3 regions of the Halomonas sp. PBN3 genome follow, and region 2 is predicted to be linked to each of the others. Evidence: riboswitches for the same ligand, from Rfam matches in the RefSeq annotation. Region 2 holds a riboswitch; each other region holds the start of a gene.

Region 1 (5,988 bases), on a different contig from region 2:
GCGATGACGGGGCCAGGAGGGCGACGGCATGAGCGACTTCCACCAGAACGGCATCATCACCGACTTCCACAACCTGACCCGGCGCCCGCTGGAGGCCCTGGAGGCGGACCTGGTGGGCTTCTCGCGCCGCCGCCCGATGAGCCTGATCCTGCCCTCGCTCTACTCCGAGCTGGAGGGGCCGGCTCTGGAGCGCATCGTCACGGCGCTTGCCGAGGTGCCCTACCTCGCCGAGGTGGTGATCGGCCTGGACCGGGCCGACCGCGCGCAGTTCCGACACGCGCGGGAGTTCTTCGCCCGCTTGCCCCAGCGCCATCGCATCCTCTGGAACGATGGCCCGCGCCTGCGCGCCCTGGATGCCGAGCTGGAGGAGCACGGCCTCTCGCCCCGGGAGCCCGGCAAGGGGCGCAACGTCTGGTACTGCGCCGGCTTCGTCCAGGCCTCCGGGCGCGGCGCCGTGGTGGCGCTGCACGACTGCGATATCCTCACCTACGATCGCGGCCTGCTGGCGCGGCTCTTCTACCCGGTGGCCCATCCCCACTTCAACTACGAGTTCTGCAAGGGCTACTACCCACGCATCGCCGAGGGGCGGCTCAACGGGCGGGTGGCACGGCTGATGGTCACCCCGCTGCTGCGGGCGCTCAAGGCGATGCATGGCCCGCTGCCCTACCTGGAGTACCTGGACAGCTACCGCTACCCGCTCTCGGGGGAGTTCTCCATGCGCGCCGAGGTGCTCGACGGCATCCGCATCCCCGCCGACTGGGGCCTGGAGATTGGCGTGCTCTCCGAGGTGCACCGCAACCACTCCACCAAGCGGCTCTGTCAGGTGGACCTGGCCGACGCCTACGACCACAAGCACCAGCCGGTCTCCGCCGACGACCCCTCGGGCGGGCTCAACCGCATGAGCCTGGACATCGCCAAGGCGCTCTATCGCAAGCTGGCCACCCAGGGGGTGACCTTCAGCGCCGAGGGCTTCCGCACCCTCAAGGCCACCTACTACCGCCTGGCCCTGGACCTGATCGAGGCCTACGACCACGACGCACGAATGAACGGCCTCTCGCTGGATCGCCATGGCGAGGAGCGGGCGGTGGAGCTGTTCGCCGCCAACCTGCTGGAGGCCGGTAGCGCCTTCCTCGACAACCCCGGCGAGCGCCCTTTCATCCCCAGCTGGAACCGGGTGCGCTCGGCGATCCCGGACCTGCCGGAGCGGCTCCACGACGCCGTGGAGGCCGATAACCGCGGGGAGGTGTAGCCGGGTTGGCGCATGGCGATAAGGCCTGTCGCCCAATGAACCGCGTATGAGGCGGCCATCGCTCAGGGCGCCTGCACCAGCCACAGGCAGCGATAGGGCGCCAGGCTCGCCACTGGCGCCCAAGGGGCTTCCTCCAGCAGGTCGAACCAGTCACCCTCGGCCAGGGCTGGCAGCGCCAGCGGCTGGGGGGCGTCGGTGACGTTGTGGATCGCCAGCAGGCGACGCCCGTCGGGCAGCGGGCCGCGCTCCAGCGCCAGCAGCTCGCGCGGGGTCTCCAGCACCCGCTGGGAGGCGTCGGGGTGGAAGCAGGGCTCGCGGCGGCGCACCGCCAGCCGGCGGGTCAGCGCCTCGAAGACCATCCGGGTCGGCGTATCGGGGCTGTCCAGCAGCAGCTCCAGCTCGTCGCGGTGCCAGCGGCGCCGGTTGATGGAGCGCAGGCGTCCGCTGCGCTCCACCCCCTCCAGATCGTTGAGGGTTCCCGTCAGCACGTGGAGGTAGAGCGCGGGGATGCCCTGCAGGCCAAGCATCAGCTGCTGGCCGCACAGGAAGCGCTGCACCTGCCAGGGATCCGGCCCGCGCCGCGTCCCCTTCATGGCGTCGAACCAGGTGATGTTGATCTCGTAGGGGCTGTCGCTGCCGTCGTTGCGGCTGCGCATGCTGACGAAACCGCCGAAACGGTGCATCAGCTCCAGCAGCGCCTCGATCTCGTGCGGGGGAAGCCAGCCCTCCAGCGGACGCACGCCGATGCCGTCGTGGCTGGCGGTGAAGTTGAGGAAGCTGCAGCCGGGCGGCAGGCTCGGCAGGCTCTTAAGCCAGGCCGCCAGGGTGCCCGCCTCGCCGCTGGTCAGGGTGTGCAGCAGCAGCGGTGGCAGCGGGAACTGGTAGACCAGGTGCGCCTCGTCGGGGAGATGTTCGTCGGCAACGCGATCGAGACCCAGGTAGCTGAGGTTCTCGCGATGGGGCACGTTGGTCTCGGTGAGCAGCAGGGTGCCCGGTGCCACGTGGTCGACCACCGCGCGCAGCAGCCGCACCACCTCGTGGGTTTGGGGCAGGTGGATGCAGGGGGTGCCGACCACCTTCCACAGGTAGGCGATGGCGTCGAGCCGGATCACCCGGGCGCCCTGGCCGAGGTAGAAGAGCAGGATGCCGATGAACTCCAGCAGCACGTCGGGGTTGGCGAAGTCGAGGTCGATCTGGTCCTCGGAGAAGGTCGCCCAGAGGTGGCGGGTGCCCCGCCGCGTGGGCACCGCTACCAGCAGCGGCGAACTGCGCGGTCGCACCACCGCCGAGAGGTCGGTCTCCGGGTCCATCTCGATGAAGTAGTCGCGCCCCGGATGGCTGCCGGTCAGGTAGTCGACGAACCACAGCGACTCCCGGGAGACGTGGTTGAGCACCAGGTCCACCGCCAGGTCGTGTCGCCCGGCCAGAGCGCGCACATGGGACCAGTCGCCGAGGTCGTCGGCGACCTCGCGGTAGTGGATCACCGAGAAACCGTCGTCGCTGCTCCAGGGGAAGAAGGGCAGCAGGTGCACGCCGCTGAAGGTCTCCGCCAGGCGCGTCTCCAGGAAGTCGTCCAGCACCGCCAGGGGCGCGCGGCTCTCCTCCAGCAGGCTGTCGCCATAGCTGATCAGCCACTGGTCGCGCTCGCTCCAGAGTGGCGCATCGGGGGTGTCGGGGAGGGGCGGGGCCTGATGGGCCAGCAGGGTGAGCAGCCGGCGCAGCACCTCGTCGGCGCGCGGGCCGTAGAGGAAGGCCAGGTGGCCGTGGGCGCGGCGGCGGAAGGCCTCGGCGTCCAGCGAGACGGCGACGGAGGGGGTGAAGGGGGGGCGGTCTGACATGGCCGGGTCTCCTCGTGGCGACCCCTAAGCCATGCAGGGCCCGTGCCAGCCTGGCGGCATCCGCTGACGCAGCTCGCCGGCCCGGGGGCCGGCGAGATCCGTTCAGGTGGGCGGTGGAGGCATCACACCTCCTGGTAGAGCCGGCTGCCGGTCTCCCGGAACTTCTCCGCCTGTTCCTCCATGCCCTTCATCACCGCCTCCTGATCGCCATCGAGGCCGTTATCCCGAGCATAGTCTCGCACCTCCTGACTGATCTTCATGGAGCAGAACTTCGGCCCGCACATGGAGCAGAAGTGGGCCACCTTGGCGGAGTCCTTGGGCAGGGTCTCGTCGTGGTACTCGCGGGCGGTGTCCGGATCGAGGCCCAGGTTGAACTGGTCCTCCCAGCGGAACTCGAAGCGCGCCTTGGACAACGCGTTGTCGCGGCGCTGGGCGGCCGGGTGGCCCTTGGCGAGGTCGGCGGCGTGGGCGGCGATCTTGTAGGTGATGATGCCGGTCTTGACGTCGTCCTTGTTGGGCAGGCCCAGGTGCTCCTTGGGGGTCACGTAGCAGAGCATGGCGCAGCCGTACCAGCCGATCATCGCCGCCCCGATGCCGGAGGTGATGTGGTCGTAGCCGGGGGCGATGTCGGTGGTCAGCGGGCCGAGCGTATAGAAGGGCGCCTCGTGGCACGCCTCGAGCTGCTTGTCCATGTTCTCCTTGATCAGGTGCATGGGCACGTGGCCCGGGCCCTCGATCATCACCTGGACGTCGTGCTTCCAGGCGATGCGGGTCAGCTCGCCCAGGGTCTCGAGCTCGGCGAACTGCGCCTCGTCATTGGCGTCGGCCACCGAGCCCGGGCGCAGGCCGTCGCCCAGCGAGAAGGCGACGTCGTAGCGCTTGCAGATCTCGCAGATCTCCTCGAAGTGGGTATAGAGGAAGCTCTCCTGGTGGTGGAAGAGGCACCACTTGGCCATGATCGATCCGCCCCGGGAGACGATGCCGGTGACCCGCTTGGCGGTCAGCGGCACGTAGCGTAGCAAGACGCCGGCGTGGATGGTGAAGTAGTCGACGCCCTGCTCGGCCTGCTCGATGAGGGTGTCGCGGAACACCTCCCAGGTGAGGTTCTCGGCCACGCCGTTGACCTTCTCCAGGGCCTGGTAGATCGGCACGGTGCCGATGGGCACCGGGGCATTGCGGATGATCCACTCGCGGGTCTCGTGGATGTTCTGCCCGGTGGAGAGGTCCATGATGGTGTCCGCGCCCCAGCGGATGCCCCAGGTCATCTTGTCGACTTCCTCCTCGATGGAGGAGGTGACCGCCGAGTTGCCCAGGTTGCCGTTGATCTTCACCAGAAAGTTGCGGCCGATGATCATCGGCTCCGACTCCGGGTGGTTGATGTTGCAGGGGATGATGGCCCGGCCGGCGGCCACCTCGTCGCGCACGAACTCCGGGGTGATCTCCTCGGGCAGGCGGGCGCCGAACCCCTGGCCCGGATGCTGGTGGCCGAGGATGCGCTCGACATCGGCGGTACCCAGCGCCTGGCGGCGCTGGTTCTCGCGAATGGCGATGAACTCCATCTCCGGGGTGATGATCCCCTGGCGGGCGTAGTGGAGCTGGGTGACGTTCTTCCCTGCCTTGGCGCGGCGCGGGGTGCGGGTCAGATCGAAGCGCAGGTTGGCGAGCATCGGGTCGTTGGCCCGGCGCCGTCCGTATTCGGAGGTCGGACCGTCGAGCCACTCGGTGTCGCCGCGTTCATCGATCCATGCCCGGCGCAGCTCGGGCAGGCCGCGGCGCAGGTCGATCTCGGCCTCGGGGTCGGTGTAGGGGCCGGAGGTGTCGTAGACCAGCAGCGGCGGGTTTTCTTCGTCGCTGCCGGAGGTCTTGGTCGGCGACAGCGCGATCTCGCGGAAGGGCACGCGGATATCGGGGCGCGAGCCCTCGACATAGACCTTGCGCGAGCCGGGCAGCGGCTGGATGGCGGCCTCGTCGACCCTGGCGGTGTCGGCGAGGAAGTGGGCGGTCTTGCTCATGATGTCGGTCTCCCCAGGGGATTGTGGTGTTGTCAGGGAGGACAGGTGGGAGGGACAGGGGCCGCCGTGTGCTGTACCGGGCGGCGTGTCGCTTGATCCCTACGCTGGTCCTAGCCAGTTCAGGTTCAACGGGATCCATGCTTGGGCGCATGATCTCAGCCGTCGGTAACGGCACCCCGTCAAGCGAGTGGTCGGGCGACCTTTCGGCCACCAGTGTGACGCTGCCCGTCGGCCTGACCAGAGCCAGCGGGCGCATGATGATGGGGCCAGTGCTTCAGTCGGCGCGGTCCAGTCCCATCTGCCAGAAGTCGATCTCGAGCCGGGTGGCGTCGCGGAACACCTGAGTGAGCTCGGCGAAGCGCGCCGGGGTGACATCGGCGAGGCGGGCGTCGAGCCAGGCCTCCTCGGCGCGGCGGGCGGCCTGGAACGCCTCGCTCTCGTACATGGCGATCCAGGCGTCATAGGGGTTGGCATTGCCGCGGACCGTGCCGGCGCGGGCGTTGATCCAGTCGGCGATTTCGCCGTAGCCCACCAGGCAGGGGGCCAGGGCCACGTGCAGGTCGAGCAGGTCGCCGCGGTTGCCGGTATCCAGCACGTAGCGGGTATAGGCCATGGTGGCGCGGGCCTCGGGCAGCTCGGCCAGCGACTCCTCGGAGATGCTCCACTCGCGGCAGTAGCCCACGTGCAGCCCCAGCTCCAGGTCGACGATCGCCTTGAGCCCCTCATGGGCCTGACGCAGGTCGTCGAGGGTGCGGCTCTTGTAGGCGGCCAGGGCGTAGGCGCGCGCGAAGTGGACCAGGAAGAGGTAGTCCTGCTTGAGGTAGTGGCGGAAGGCCTCCTGCTCGAGGGTGGCGTCGGCGAGCTGGCGCACGAAGTCATGCTCGATATA
Region 2 (5,988 bases):
CGAAGCGGAGTTTGCGGCCTACTGGGAGAGCGACGAGTTTGAGCCCTATACGCCAGACGATTTCTCGCGCTTTCGGCGGGCGGTCGCGACCCATAAGGCTCAAGCTCAAGGTGGGGCGACCTTCTTTGCCGACATCACGCCGCGCCCCTTTCAGTTGAGAATCCTGGAAGCCATCGATGCCGCTCGTCAGCGCGGCTCGTTTCGCAACCTGGTGGTCGCGGCGACCGGCACCGGTAAGACCGTGATTTCGGCGCTGGATTATCGACGAGTCTGTGAGCATGAGAAGCGCCGGGTGCCACTGCTCTTCGTCGCCCATCGCAAGGAGATCCTGGAGCAGGCCCAGGCCTGCTACCGCACCGTGCTACGCGACCAGAACTTCGGTGAGCTCTGGGTGGGTGGCCATGTACCGACGGAGCAGCGCCACCTGTTTGCCTCGGTGCAGACACTCAATCGACAGCGTCCCTGGGAGCCGCTAGGGACGGAACACTTTCAGTACGTGGTGATCGACGAGGCCCATCATGAGGCCGCCAGTAGCTACCGGCCTTTACTCGAGGCGTTACAGCCAGCCGTGCTGCTGGGCCTGACGGCTACGCCCGAGCGCATGGATGGCAGCAGCATCCTGCCGGACTTCGATGGTGACTTCGCCGCCGAGATTCGCCTTCCGGAGGCGTTGGAAGAGAAGCTGCTATGCCCCTTCCATTACTTCGGGGTCAGCGATAGCGTCGACCTCAGTGATGACGCCCTGTGGCGCAACGGCCGCTATGACGCCCGCCAGCTAGAAAACCTGCTTACCGGCGATGACATCCGTGCCAAGCAGCGGGTGGACACTGTCCTGCAGGCGCTGAAGCGCTATCAACCCGATCTTCACGGCGTCCGTGGGGTGGGGTTCTGCGCCGGCGTTCGCCATGCCGAATACATGGCCGAGTGTTTCAATCGGTTGGGCGATGAGTATCGGGCCGCGGTCCTGGTCGGCGGCACGCCGGCGGAGGTTCGCGCCGAACGGTTACGTGAGTTCCGTGACGGAAAGCTGCCCTTCCTGTTCACGGTGGACGTGCTGAGCGAAGGGGTCGATGTTCCCGATATCAACCTGGTGATGTTCCTGAGGCCGACCGAGAGCCTGACGGTCTTCCTCCAGCAGTTAGGGCGTGGGCTGCGTCATGCGCCGGGGAAGGAGTGCCTTACCGCCCTGGATTTCGTGGGACAGACGCATCGCCGCTACCGCCTGGATACCAAGTTCACATCGCTACTCTCCGGGAGGCGCCAACGGCTGGATCGTGAGGTGGAGGCCGACTTCCCCAGCCTGCCTCCCGGCTGCAGCATCCAGCTTGAGCGGGTGGCGCGGGAGCGGGTGCTGAGCAAGATCCGCTCGGTACTGGCCGATCTTAATCAATTTATCCCCGAGACACTGCGCACCTGGCAGGAAGAGGTCGGGACGCCGTTGACCTTCGGGCGCTTCCTGGAGGTGACCGGCCTGACCCCGGTGCAGGTGTTGTCGCGTCGTAGCTGGTCGGAGTGGAAGGCCATGGCCGACCGCCAAGCGATGCCTGAGGATCCTGATATCGACCAGGCACGCAAGGCGCTACCGCGGATCGCACTGCGCAGCGACCCCGAACTGCTGTCGGCCATCGAGACTCTCGGCGAGGCAGAGGGCGTCGAGGAGGCCCTGGGGCGCTATGACACCCGACGGCAAACGGCGCTGCACTATCTACTATGGGGGCAGAAGGGCGGCCGGCTTGGCGTCGATAGCCTGGAAGAATCGCTATGTAAGTGGCGCGCCAATCCCAGTGTCGCGGCTGATGCCGCCGAGATTGCGGCCTGGAAGCGAGCTCATCAGCAGGTGCCCCTGCGACGTCTGAATGAGCTGCCTTTCGACTGCGAGCTACTCCTGTATGGCACCTATGGTTTGCCAGAGATCAAGGCAGCACTCGGGTTGTCGAGCTTGGAAAAGCCGGGCGCCACCGGCGTAGGGGTGATCCATGCAAAGGAAGTCCGTGCCTATATCCATCTGGTGACCTTCCAAAAGGATGACACCGACTTCTCCCCCACCACACGCTACCGAGATTACCCCATCAGTCGCACCCTGCTGCACTGGGAGAGTCAGTCGAACACCAGTCAGGCCAGTGCAACGGGGCAGAACTACCTGCACTTCGAGGAGCGCGGTTATACCATCCTGTTCTTCGCCAGGCTGACCAAGCGCACCGACGGCGAGACGGCACCCTTTACTTTCCTTGGGCCGGCCAAGGCTCTCAAGAGTTACCAGGGAGACCGGCCGATCGCCATGACCTGGGAGCTGGTACACCCCATGCCGGCCGAGCTCTTCGAGGAGGCGAGGCCGGCGTAGCGATAGCGCCAGGCCGGTTCTGGATGTCGAGTGCGGCTTTGGTAGGCATGTTTACGTTAACGTAAGCTGCTATTTTGGTTCGGCGACAATAACCACAACGCCAGGAGCCACCATGACCGCATCCATCAGCCGCTTTCCCGTTCCCGAATCGATCCAGGACCTGCCCGAGGATATCCGCGACGCCATGCTGGCGGTGCAGGAGAAGGCCGGCTTCGTGCCCAACGTCTTCCTGATGCTGGCCCACCGCCCGGCCGAGTTCCGCGCCTTCTTCGCCTACCACGACGCCCTGATGGAGCGGGAGTCCGACACCCTCACCAAGGCGGAGAAGGAGATGATCGTGGTGGCCACCAGCGCCCGCAACCGCTGCCCCTACTGCGTGGTGGCCCATGGCGCCTTGGTGCGCATCTACAGCAAGGACCCGCTGCTGGCCGACCAGGTGGCCATCAACCACCGCACCGCCCCGATCAGCCAGCGCCACCGCACCATGCTCGACTTCGCCATGTACTGCGGCCTCGATGTGGGGGAGCTCACCGACGAGTGGGAGGCCCGCCTGGCGAACGCCGGCTTCACCCGCGACGACATCTGGGACATCGGCGCCATCGCCGCCTTCTTCGGCCTCTCCAACCGCCTGGTCACCCTGACCGGCACCCCGCCCAACGAGGAGTTCTATCTGATGGGGCGGGTGCCACGAGAGAAGTGAACGGGTGACAGTTCACTCAGACGCTAGATAAAGGGTACGAAGGGAACACCGCTGCACCCGGAAATGGCGAGTGCGAGAAGGCTGACTGAGCAAAGCTTCCGCATGGTGTCTCTCCTGCCGGGGTTCTTTAGCTCGCTATTGTCTCAGACCTCGGCGGTGGTTTCTGCCTGCTTGTTTTGACGAGAGTAATTTCTCGATCCTGTGAGCCAGGGAGTTTTCCTGGCCCCGGTGTAGGGCATCGGGCGCTCCAGATCGGGGGTGGTCGTCGGGACGGGGCGACGCTATGATGCCCCTCGATCCCAGTGTTATCGGCCGCCCATGCGGCGACTTGAGCCGGGATCCCACAATTCATTCACTTGTCGCCAGGGGAGTCCCGCCGCATCCGCGGGGGCTGAGAGGGCCAAGCGCCGACCCTGGAACCTGATCCGGTTAATACCGGCGGAGGAAGTGCGACATGCCTTACCTGACGTCTGCCGTGCTCGGCGCGGCGCTTCTGTGCTTTGCCTTTCTGGGCCTGCGGGCCCGCCGGGCCGACGGCCTGCTCGATGACTACGTCACCGCCCGCAACTCTCAGGGCGCCCAGGCCATCGGCCTGTCGTTCCTGGCCTCCGGCATGGGTGCCTGGATTCTCTTCGCGCCGCCGGAGATCGGTGCCTTCGTGGGGCCGGTGGCGCTGGCCGGCTATGCCATCGGCTCCTCGCTGCCGTTCCTGGTGCTGGGTCTCTACGGGCCGGCGATCCGCCGCCACCTGCCGCAGGGCCGCAGCATCGGCGAGTTCGCCGAGGCCTGCTATGGCACCGGGGTGCGGCGCTGGGTCTCCTTCGTCTCGGTGGCTTACATGGCGCTCTTCCTGGCCGCCGAGCTCACCGCCATCGGCGCCATCGCCGCGCTGCTCTCGGACGTGCCGCCGGCGCTGGTGATCCTCGGCGTGGCGGTGGTCACCCTGGTCTACACCACCCTGGGCGGTCTGCGGGCGAGCCTCGCCACCGACCGCTGGCAGGCCTGGCTGCTGCTGGCCCTGCTGGTGCTGGTGGGCGGCGTGGCCTGGTGGTGGCTGCCGCCGATACCCGCCGAGGCGACGCTGCCTGCCATTCCCGCCGGCAGTGCCCTCTCCGTGGCGCTGACGCTGGTGATCGCCGTCACCGCGGCCAACCTCTTCCACCAGGGCTACTGGCAGCGCATCTGGGCCGCCGAGGACGACCGCGCCTTGGGCCGCGGCGCGCTGCTGGGCGGCGCCAGCAGCCTGCTGGTGGTGATGGCGATCGGCGGGCTCGGCATGCTGGCGGCGATGCACGCGCTGCCCGTGGGCGAGCCACCGATTCCCTTCTTCGCGCTGCTCTCCGCGGCGCCGGCCTGGCTGGGCCTGCCGGCCCTGGTGCTGGCGGTGACCCTGGTGGCCTCCAGCGTCGATACCCTGCAGAACGCCATCGCCTCCATGGCGGTGGCAAGCGGCGGCCGGCGCGGCCTCTCGGTGCGGGCGGCGCGCCTGGTCACGGTGGCGCTGATGCTGCCGGTGGTGTGGGTGGCGCTGCAGGGCTTCTCGGTGCTGCGGCTGTTCCTGATCGCCGACCTGCTGTGTGCCGCCATCGTGGTGCCGGTGCTGCTGGGCCTGTGGCGTCGCATGTCGCCACTCGCCGCGGTGGCGGGCGGCGTGGCCGGACTGCTCGGCGCGGTGCTGCCGGGCTGGATCACCTTGGGCAGCCTCTCCGCCGGGGTGCTGGCGGCCACCTTCCCGGACAGCATCCCGACGCTGCCTCCGTTCCTGGGGGCGCTTGTCGCCTCCACGCTGGTCAGCCTGCTGGTCGCCTGGTGGCGTCCGGGCGCGAGATTTCACTCCACCCTCAAGGGAGATGCCCTGTGACGACACGTTCCGACTGGACCGCCTGGGCGGCGCAGCAGGACGCGCCGCGCCTCACCGACTGGCTGCGCGAGATCAGCGAGCCCGACTGGTCCGCCACCGTGGACCACCCGCTCTTCGACGCCATGGCCGAGGGTCGCCTCGCCGGTGACGACTTCGCCGCCTACATGGTCCAGGACTACGGCTTCGTCGACCCCTTCACCGCCCTGATCGGCTTCGCCATCGGCCGTGCGCCGAGCATGGAGGACCGGGTGGTGCTGGGGCAGTTCATGGGCATGTTGACCAGCGACGAGAACAGCACCTTCCAGCGCACCTTCGAGGCCTTCGCGGTGCCCGCCGCCCAGCGCGAGGCGCCGGACTACCTGCCCGAGACCCGGGCCTTCCAGGCGCTGCTGCGCGAGGTCGGAAGCGCCGGCGGCTACGCCGAGATCCTCGCCGCCCTGGTGGTCACCGAGTGGATCTATCTCGAGTGGGCGCTGCGCATCACCCGGGCCGAGGGGCTGCACCCCCTGGTAGGGGAGTGGATCGACCTGCACGACAATCCGGCCTTCCAGGAGTTCGTGGCCTGGCTGCGCCGCCGCCTGGACGAGGAGGCCGAAGCGCTCGATGACGCCGCCTTCGCCCGCATGGCCGAGTGCTTCCGCGAGACCGTCGCCAGGGAGCGCGCCTTCCACGACGCCGTGATGCCGTGCTGAGCGGGCTGCGCGGGTAGCCGTCGCCATACCCGCCTTGCTTGCGGTGGGCGTTGCTCAGGGGAAGAGGGGAGGCCCCCTCAGTCGAGGAAGAGATCGGCGGATAGCCCGAAGCGCTGGGTTAGGGCCTTGATCTGGCGCACGTTCAGGCGTCGCTTGCCGTTCAGGATCTCCGAGATCACCGATTGGGTGCCGACTTCCGGCAGGCTCGACTGGTCGAGGCCGTGCCACTGCATCAGGTGGCGGAGCATGTCGGCCCCCCTCACCTCAGGGATCGGGCGATGGGCATCGTCATATTCCTCGATGAGGTCACCCATGTGAGAGGCGAGGCTTGCCAGGGGGTGCTCCTCGTCGTCTCCGACCAGCTCCAGCAGCTCATCGAGCGCTGCGACAAGGG
Region 3 (5,988 bases), on a different contig from region 2:
TCGGGACATTCGAGGGAGCAAGCGTATGGTGACCGCGATCCAGGCCGTTGGCCGCTCACGGCTGTTGGCGTTCGGGCTGCTGGTGAGCCTGGCGGTGCTGCTGGCCACGGCGGCGCAGGCCAATCCCAAGTATGCGGCCATCGTCGTCGACGTGGAGAGCGGCGAGATCCTCCACGCCGCCAACGCCGAGGAGACCCGCTACCCGGCCTCGCTGACCAAGATGATGACCCTCTACCTGCTGTTCGAGGCGCTGGAAGGGCGCAGCATAAGCCTCGACCAGCCGCTGCCGGTCTCCTCCTATGCCGCTTCCAAGCCCGCCTCCAAGCTCTACGTGAAGGCCGGCTCGACCATTCCGGTGGAGACCGCCATCCAGGCGCTGATCATCAAGTCGGCCAACGACGTGGCGGTGGTGGTGGCCGAGGCCCTCGGCGGCAGCGAGAGCCACTTCGCCCGCATGATGACCGCCAAGGCCCGCGAGCTGGGCATGCACGACACCACCTTCCGTAATCCCCACGGCCTGCCCGACGCCGGCCAGACCACCACCGCCCGCGACATGGCGACCCTGTCGCTGCGCCTGATGCAGGATTTCCCCCAGTACTACCACTACTTCTCGCGCACCCGCTTCGCCTGGAAGGGCAAGACCATCACCGGCCACAACCGCCTACTCGACAACTACCCCGGTGCCGACGGCCTCAAGACCGGCTTCATCCGCGCCTCGGGCTTCAACGTGGCCACCTCGGCGGTGCGTGATGGCCGTCGCCTGGTGTCGGTGGTGATGGGGGGCTTCACCGCCGCCTCCCGCGACGCCCATATGGCGGACCTGCTGGATCGCGGCTTCGTGCGTGCCTCGCTGTTCGGGCGCGGCGACTGGGTCGCCTCGGCGGACTTCTCCGGCGAGCGCATGAACCTCGAGCCGACGTTGCCCGCGGCGCGCCCGGTGGTGCCGTCTTCGCCGCCCGCGGTGCAGCTGGCCGCTCGCCAGGCACCGGCCGAGCGCGTCGTCGCACGCCTCGAGCCCGAGCCTCGGCTGGCCAGCCTCGAGGCCCCCGAGCCGCTGCCCCGCGCCAGCTCGGCGCTGCCGGAGACCGCCCAGGGCTCGGCCAACGACCCGATCCGTGAGCTGATCGCCCAGGCCGACGAGCCGGCGAGCCGCACCACCCAGCGCCTCGAGCCGCTGGGGCGCAGCGGCGGCTGGGGCGTCCAGGTGGGCGCCTTCAGCAACCCCGACAACGCCCGCAGCCTGGCCGGCCGCGCCGCCGACCGCCTGGCCAGCGACCTGGCCAACGCCCGGGTCGACATCCACGAGGCGCCGGGGCCCCAGCCGCTGTTCCGGGCCCGGCTGGTCAACCTCGACGAGAACCAGGCCTACCGCGCCTGCCGCAGCCTGGCACGCGACGGCATCGACTGCATGGTGGTCGGCGCCGGCATGTAGCGGTTGCCGTTCGCCTGCGAAGCTTCTAGTCTGATCCCTCTTCCCACCCCGCCGGCTCCCTGCCGGCGTGGTGGCGCCTTTGGAGGCCAGTGCCACGAGGAGACGGGATGTCGGCGTCGATCAAGGGGATCGGGTTCATGTGCCTGGGGGTGCTCTGCCTGGCCGTCGGCGACGCCATCTCCAAGTGGCTCGGCGAGGTGCACTCGCCGCTGCAGATCATCTTCTTCCGCACCCTGGTATCGCTGCCGCTGATCGCGCTGCTGGCCCACTTCGCCGGCGGCCTGCGCAAGCTGCGCACCCGGCGGCCCGGGGTGCACCTGCTGCGCGGGCTGATCTACACCGGCACCATGGGCTGCTTCGTGCTGGGCCTGACCCTGCTGCCCCTAGCCGAGGCCACGGCCATCGCCTTCGTGGCGCCGCTGTTCGTGACCCTGCTCTCGGTGCCGCTCCTCGGCGAGCGCATCGAGGGGCCGGTGCTGGCCGCCTCGCTGGTGGGCTTCGTCGGTGTGCTGATCGTGGTGCGCCCCGGTGGCGAGGCCTTCCATCCGGGGTCCCTGGTGCTGGTGGGGGCGGCGTTCTTCTATGCGCTGATGCTGATTACCGCGCGGCGCTGGGGGGCCACCGAGCACCTCTGGGCCATGGTCTTCCACATGACCCTGGTGCCCTTCGTGATCACCGGGCTGCTGCTGCCCTGGGTGTGGCAGGCGCCGCTGCCGTGGCACTGGCTGGGCTTCCTCGGCTCGGGGCTGTTCGGGGTGGGGGCCACCGCCTTCATCACCCTGGCCTTCCGCCATGCCCCGGCGGCCATCGCCGCCCCTTTCGACTACACCGCCATGCTCTGGGCGGTGGTGCTGGGCTGGTGGTTCTGGGGCGAGATGCCGGACCTCTGGGTGTTCGTGGGCAGCGCCCTGATCATCGGCAGCGGACTGGCCATCGCCTATCGCGAGGGGCGCACCTCGCTCAAGCGCCGCCCCACCGCCTGAGCCGACCTCAGCCCCGCGGGCCGAAGGCGCGCGCCGCCGCCTCGGGGTCCGGCATGCCGCAGATCGCCGAGATCACCGCCAGGCCCTGGGCGCCGGCCTGGCGTGTCGCCGCCACGTGCTCCGCCTTGAGCCCGCCGATGGCCACGCCGGGCAGGGGGCTCGCCGCCGCCAGGGTGGCCAGTCCCGCGAAGCCCAGCGGCTCGGCGTGGTCGTGCTTGCTGGGGGTGGCGAACACCGGGCCGAGCCCCAGGTAGTCGAGGCGCTCGGCGTCGATGCGCGCCAGCTGCTCCAGGGTCTGCACCGAGAGGCCGAGGATCGCCTGCTCCCCCAGCACCGCCCGGGCCTCGGCCACCTCGCCGTCGTCCTGGCCGATATGCAGGCCGTCGGCGCCGCTCTCCACCGCCACGGCCAGGCGGTCGTTGATGATCAGCGGCACGCCGCTGCCGGCCAGTGCCGCCTTGAGCCGCCGCGCCTGGTCGATCAGCTCGCCGTCCGCGGCGTGCTTGTCGCGCAGCTGGACCACCGTGGCGCCGCCGCGCACCGCGGCGACGACGGTCTCCACCAGGCCGTGGCCGGCGCACAGGGCGGGGTCGGTGATCAGATAGAGGGAGAGGTCAAGGCGCATCGATCACCTCCAGGGGCGGCAGGGCAGAGAGTCGGTGTTCGTCGAGGGCATACAGCGCGTCGAGGAAGGCCACGGCGAAGCTGCCGGGGCCGGCCGCCACCTCGCCGGCCTGGCGACCCGCCTCGCCGTAGCAGGCGAGCGCCGCCACAGTGGCGGCGAAGGGATCCTCGGCCCCCACCAGGAAGGCGGCCACCACCCCGGTGAGTGCGCACCCCAGGGTGGTGACCCTTGGCATCAGCGCATGGCCGCCCGGGATACGGGCGAGGCGCCGGCCGTCGGTGACCCGGTCGACCTCGCCGGTCACCGCCACCACGGCATCAATGCGGCGGGCCAGGGCCACTGCGGCCTGCTCGGCGGCTTCGGTGGGATCGCTGCTGTCCACGCCGCGCCCACCGCTTCCCTGATGCTCCAGGGCCAGGATCTCAGAGGCGTTGCCGCGGATCACCGTGGGGCGTCGCTCCAGCAGTCGCCTGCCCGCCGCGCGGCGGTAGGCGGTGGCACCCACCGCCACCGGGTCCAGCACCCAGGGCCTGCCCGCCAGCCGTGCGGCCGCGGCGGCCTCCTCCATGGCCTCGACCCAATGGGGGGAGAGGGTGCCGATATTCACCGTCAGGGCATCGGCGAGGGCGGCGAACTCGGCGGCCTCCTCGCGGGCATGCACCATGGCCGGCGAGGCGCCCAGGGCCAGCAGCACGTTGGCCATGGGGTTCATGGCCACCAGGTTGGTGATGTTATGAATCAGGGGTGCGCGCTCGCGCAGGCGAGCGAGATGGGCGGCGGGGTCGATCGGGCCGCGGGTGGCGGTGGTCATCGTTCCTCCCGGGCGCGGGAGGTGCAGGCGGCGGGGCGGGCTGCACGACTCCCTACGCCGGCATGATCCGGGTCAGGTTCCAAGGGTGCGTCTCAGCCACGGCGATTGCCGCGGCGCCCCTGTCGTCGAGCCACACTATCCACGTCCCGGGGAGGACTGTAAAGGCCGAGCAATGCCTCTGGCGAGGCGCTCGAGCAGCGAGGTTCATGCCATCACATGGAAGCCCGCCAGGGTGATCAGGCTGGCCAGTACCAGGCTGTTGACGGTGTCCCGTGCTTCCTCGTCTTGCCAGCGCTCGGGGGTGAGCAGGACCAGCGCCAGGGTGCCCAGAGCAGCAAGCCCCAGCGGCAGCTCGATGGGTTCCCAGCCGGCGGCCAGCACGCCCAGGGCCAGCAACGCCAGGCCGATGAGCAGCAGCGGCACGATGGCGCGATTCTCGGCGACGAGGGTGTCTGCGAGTGTCATTATCGGACTCCGGGTCATGGTGTTGCCTCGGGTTGCGGCGGTATCAGCATGCACCATGACTGTGGCGCGCCTTCCTTAAGGATTGCTTAAGGTGGCATGACCAGAGTGTGACGGCGCCGATCCCGGTACCTTTCCACCACCCGACAGGCCGTGTATCGCGGCTTGGTGTCGGGCCCTTTCATGATCGTGGTCATCACATGCTTGCATCCCTTCTCCATCGCTGGCGCTGGCTGGGCGCCTGGACCCTGGCCAACCTGCTGCTCGCCTGGCTGATCAGTCTGCGCTACCTCCCCTACATGGCCCCCGAGGGCGCCGAGCAGTGGGGCTACCTGCTGCTGGTGTTCCTCGGCCATATCGGGCTTCTGGTGTGGCTGGGGGCCTTGCCGCTGCTGCTGCTGGCCCCGCTGCTTCGGGCGCCCTGGCTGTGGCTGGTCACCACCCTGTGGGCCGGCCTGTTGCAACTGGTGCTGCTGCTCGACACCTTCGTCTACGCCCAGTACCGCTTCCACCTCAGCGGTTTCATCCTCGATCTGCTGGTCAACGCTGGCGGCGACGTCTTCAGCTTCTCCTGGCTGGCCTGGGCCCTGGCCATCGGCGGTGTGCTGGCGATGCTGGCGCTGCAGGGGGCCCTGGGGTTATGGCTCAAGCGGCGCCCACTGTCGCGGCCGGTGCTGCCGGCACTCGCCCTCGGCCTGCTGGCCCTGCTCGGGGTGCATGGCTGGCACGCCTGGGCCGACGCCCACTACGACCGCGACATCACCGGCATGACTCGCCATGTGCCGCTGTTCTATCCCGCTACCGCCAAGCGCCTGTTCGTCAAGCGGGGCTGGGTCGACCCCCAGGCGGTGCGCGACCGGGTGGAGCTGGAGGCGGCCGAGGGCAAGGCCCATGACCTGGCCTATCCCTCGGCGCCGCTGAGCTGCTCGCCGGCGGCCGCGCCCCACAACCTGCTGCTAGTGGTGCTGGACAGCGTGCGCCACGACCTGCTGACCCCCGAGGTGATGCCCAACCTGAGTCGCTACGCCGGTCGCCCAGGCTGGTACCGGGCCGCCGAGCACTTCAGTGGGGGCAACTCCACCAAGGCGGGGGTGTTCAGCCTCTTCTACGGCCTGCCGGTCACCTACTGGGATGCCTTCACCGGCGGCCAGACGCCGCCGGTGCTGATGGAGAAGCTCGAGGCCGCCAACTATCGTTTCCAGGTGCTCTCCTCGGCGACCCTGGTGAGCCCCGCCTTCGACCGCAACGTCTTCGCCGGCCTTGAGGACGTCTCGCTGACCCCGGCCCAGGGCGAGCCCTGGGAGCGCGACCGGAAGATCACCGACGACTGGCTGGCCTGGATGGAGGCCTCGGCGGAGGCGCCCGACGCTGCGCCCTTCTTCGGCTTCCTCTTCTATGACGCCGTGCATGGTTACAGCCATCCCCCCGACTTCCCGCGCTTCACTCCCTACTGGGAGCAGATCAACCATATGGCACTGGGTCCTGACTTCGACCCCGAGCCCTACTGGAATCGCTACCGTACCGCGGCGCGCTACGTGGATGCGCAGCTCGGACGAGTGCTTGACGACCTCGAGCGACGCGGCAGGCTCGACGATACCGCCGTGGTGATCACCTCGGACCACGGCGAGTCGTTCAACGAGCATGGGCGGAACTACTGGGGACACGGCAGCAACTA

Evidence for each region. A riboswitch is a leader RNA that binds a small molecule or an ion and turns the genes downstream of it on or off. The one in region 2 is predicted to bind thiamine pyrophosphate.
Region 1: it holds a riboswitch for thiamine pyrophosphate, as region 2 does, so the genes downstream of both, thiC (phosphomethylpyrimidine synthase ThiC) here and Q673_RS26490 (sodium:solute symporter family transporter) in region 2, are expected to answer to the same signal.
Region 3: it holds a riboswitch for thiamine pyrophosphate, as region 2 does, so the genes downstream of both, thiM (hydroxyethylthiazole kinase) here and Q673_RS26490 (sodium:solute symporter family transporter) in region 2, are expected to answer to the same signal.

What each region holds. Positions count from the first base shown of each region.
Region 1 covers NZ_AXCA01000163.1:198,139-204,126, forward strand. The annotation lists gene Q673_RS29640 (HAD-IIB family hydrolase) at 1-32, shown strand, start outside; gene Q673_RS29645 (glycosyl transferase) at 29-1,249, shown strand; gene Q673_RS29650 (sugar phosphorylase) at 1,312-3,087, opposite strand; gene thiC (phosphomethylpyrimidine synthase ThiC) at 3,210-5,099, opposite strand; TPP riboswitch at 5,179-5,288, opposite strand; gene tenA (thiaminase II) at 5,374-5,988, opposite strand, start outside.
Region 2 covers NZ_AXCA01000155.1:28,534-34,521, forward strand. The annotation lists gene Q673_RS26480 (DUF3427 domain-containing protein) at 1-2,341, shown strand, start outside; gene Q673_RS26485 (peroxidase-related enzyme) at 2,454-3,041, shown strand; TPP riboswitch at 3,396-3,506, shown strand; gene Q673_RS26490 (sodium:solute symporter family transporter) at 3,496-4,902, shown strand; gene Q673_RS26495 (TenA family protein) at 4,899-5,594, shown strand; gene Q673_RS26500 (helix-turn-helix domain-containing protein) at 5,672-5,988, opposite strand, start outside.
Region 3 covers NZ_AXCA01000112.1:37,721-43,708, reverse strand. The annotation lists gene Q673_RS24215 (D-alanyl-D-alanine carboxypeptidase) at 26-1,432, shown strand; gene Q673_RS24210 (DMT family transporter) at 1,540-2,415, shown strand; gene thiE (thiamine phosphate synthase) at 2,423-3,040, opposite strand; gene thiM (hydroxyethylthiazole kinase) at 3,030-3,851, opposite strand; TPP riboswitch at 3,884-3,982, opposite strand; gene Q673_RS24195 (hypothetical protein) at 4,056-4,316, opposite strand; gene Q673_RS24190 (DUF3413 domain-containing protein) at 4,514-5,988, shown strand, end outside.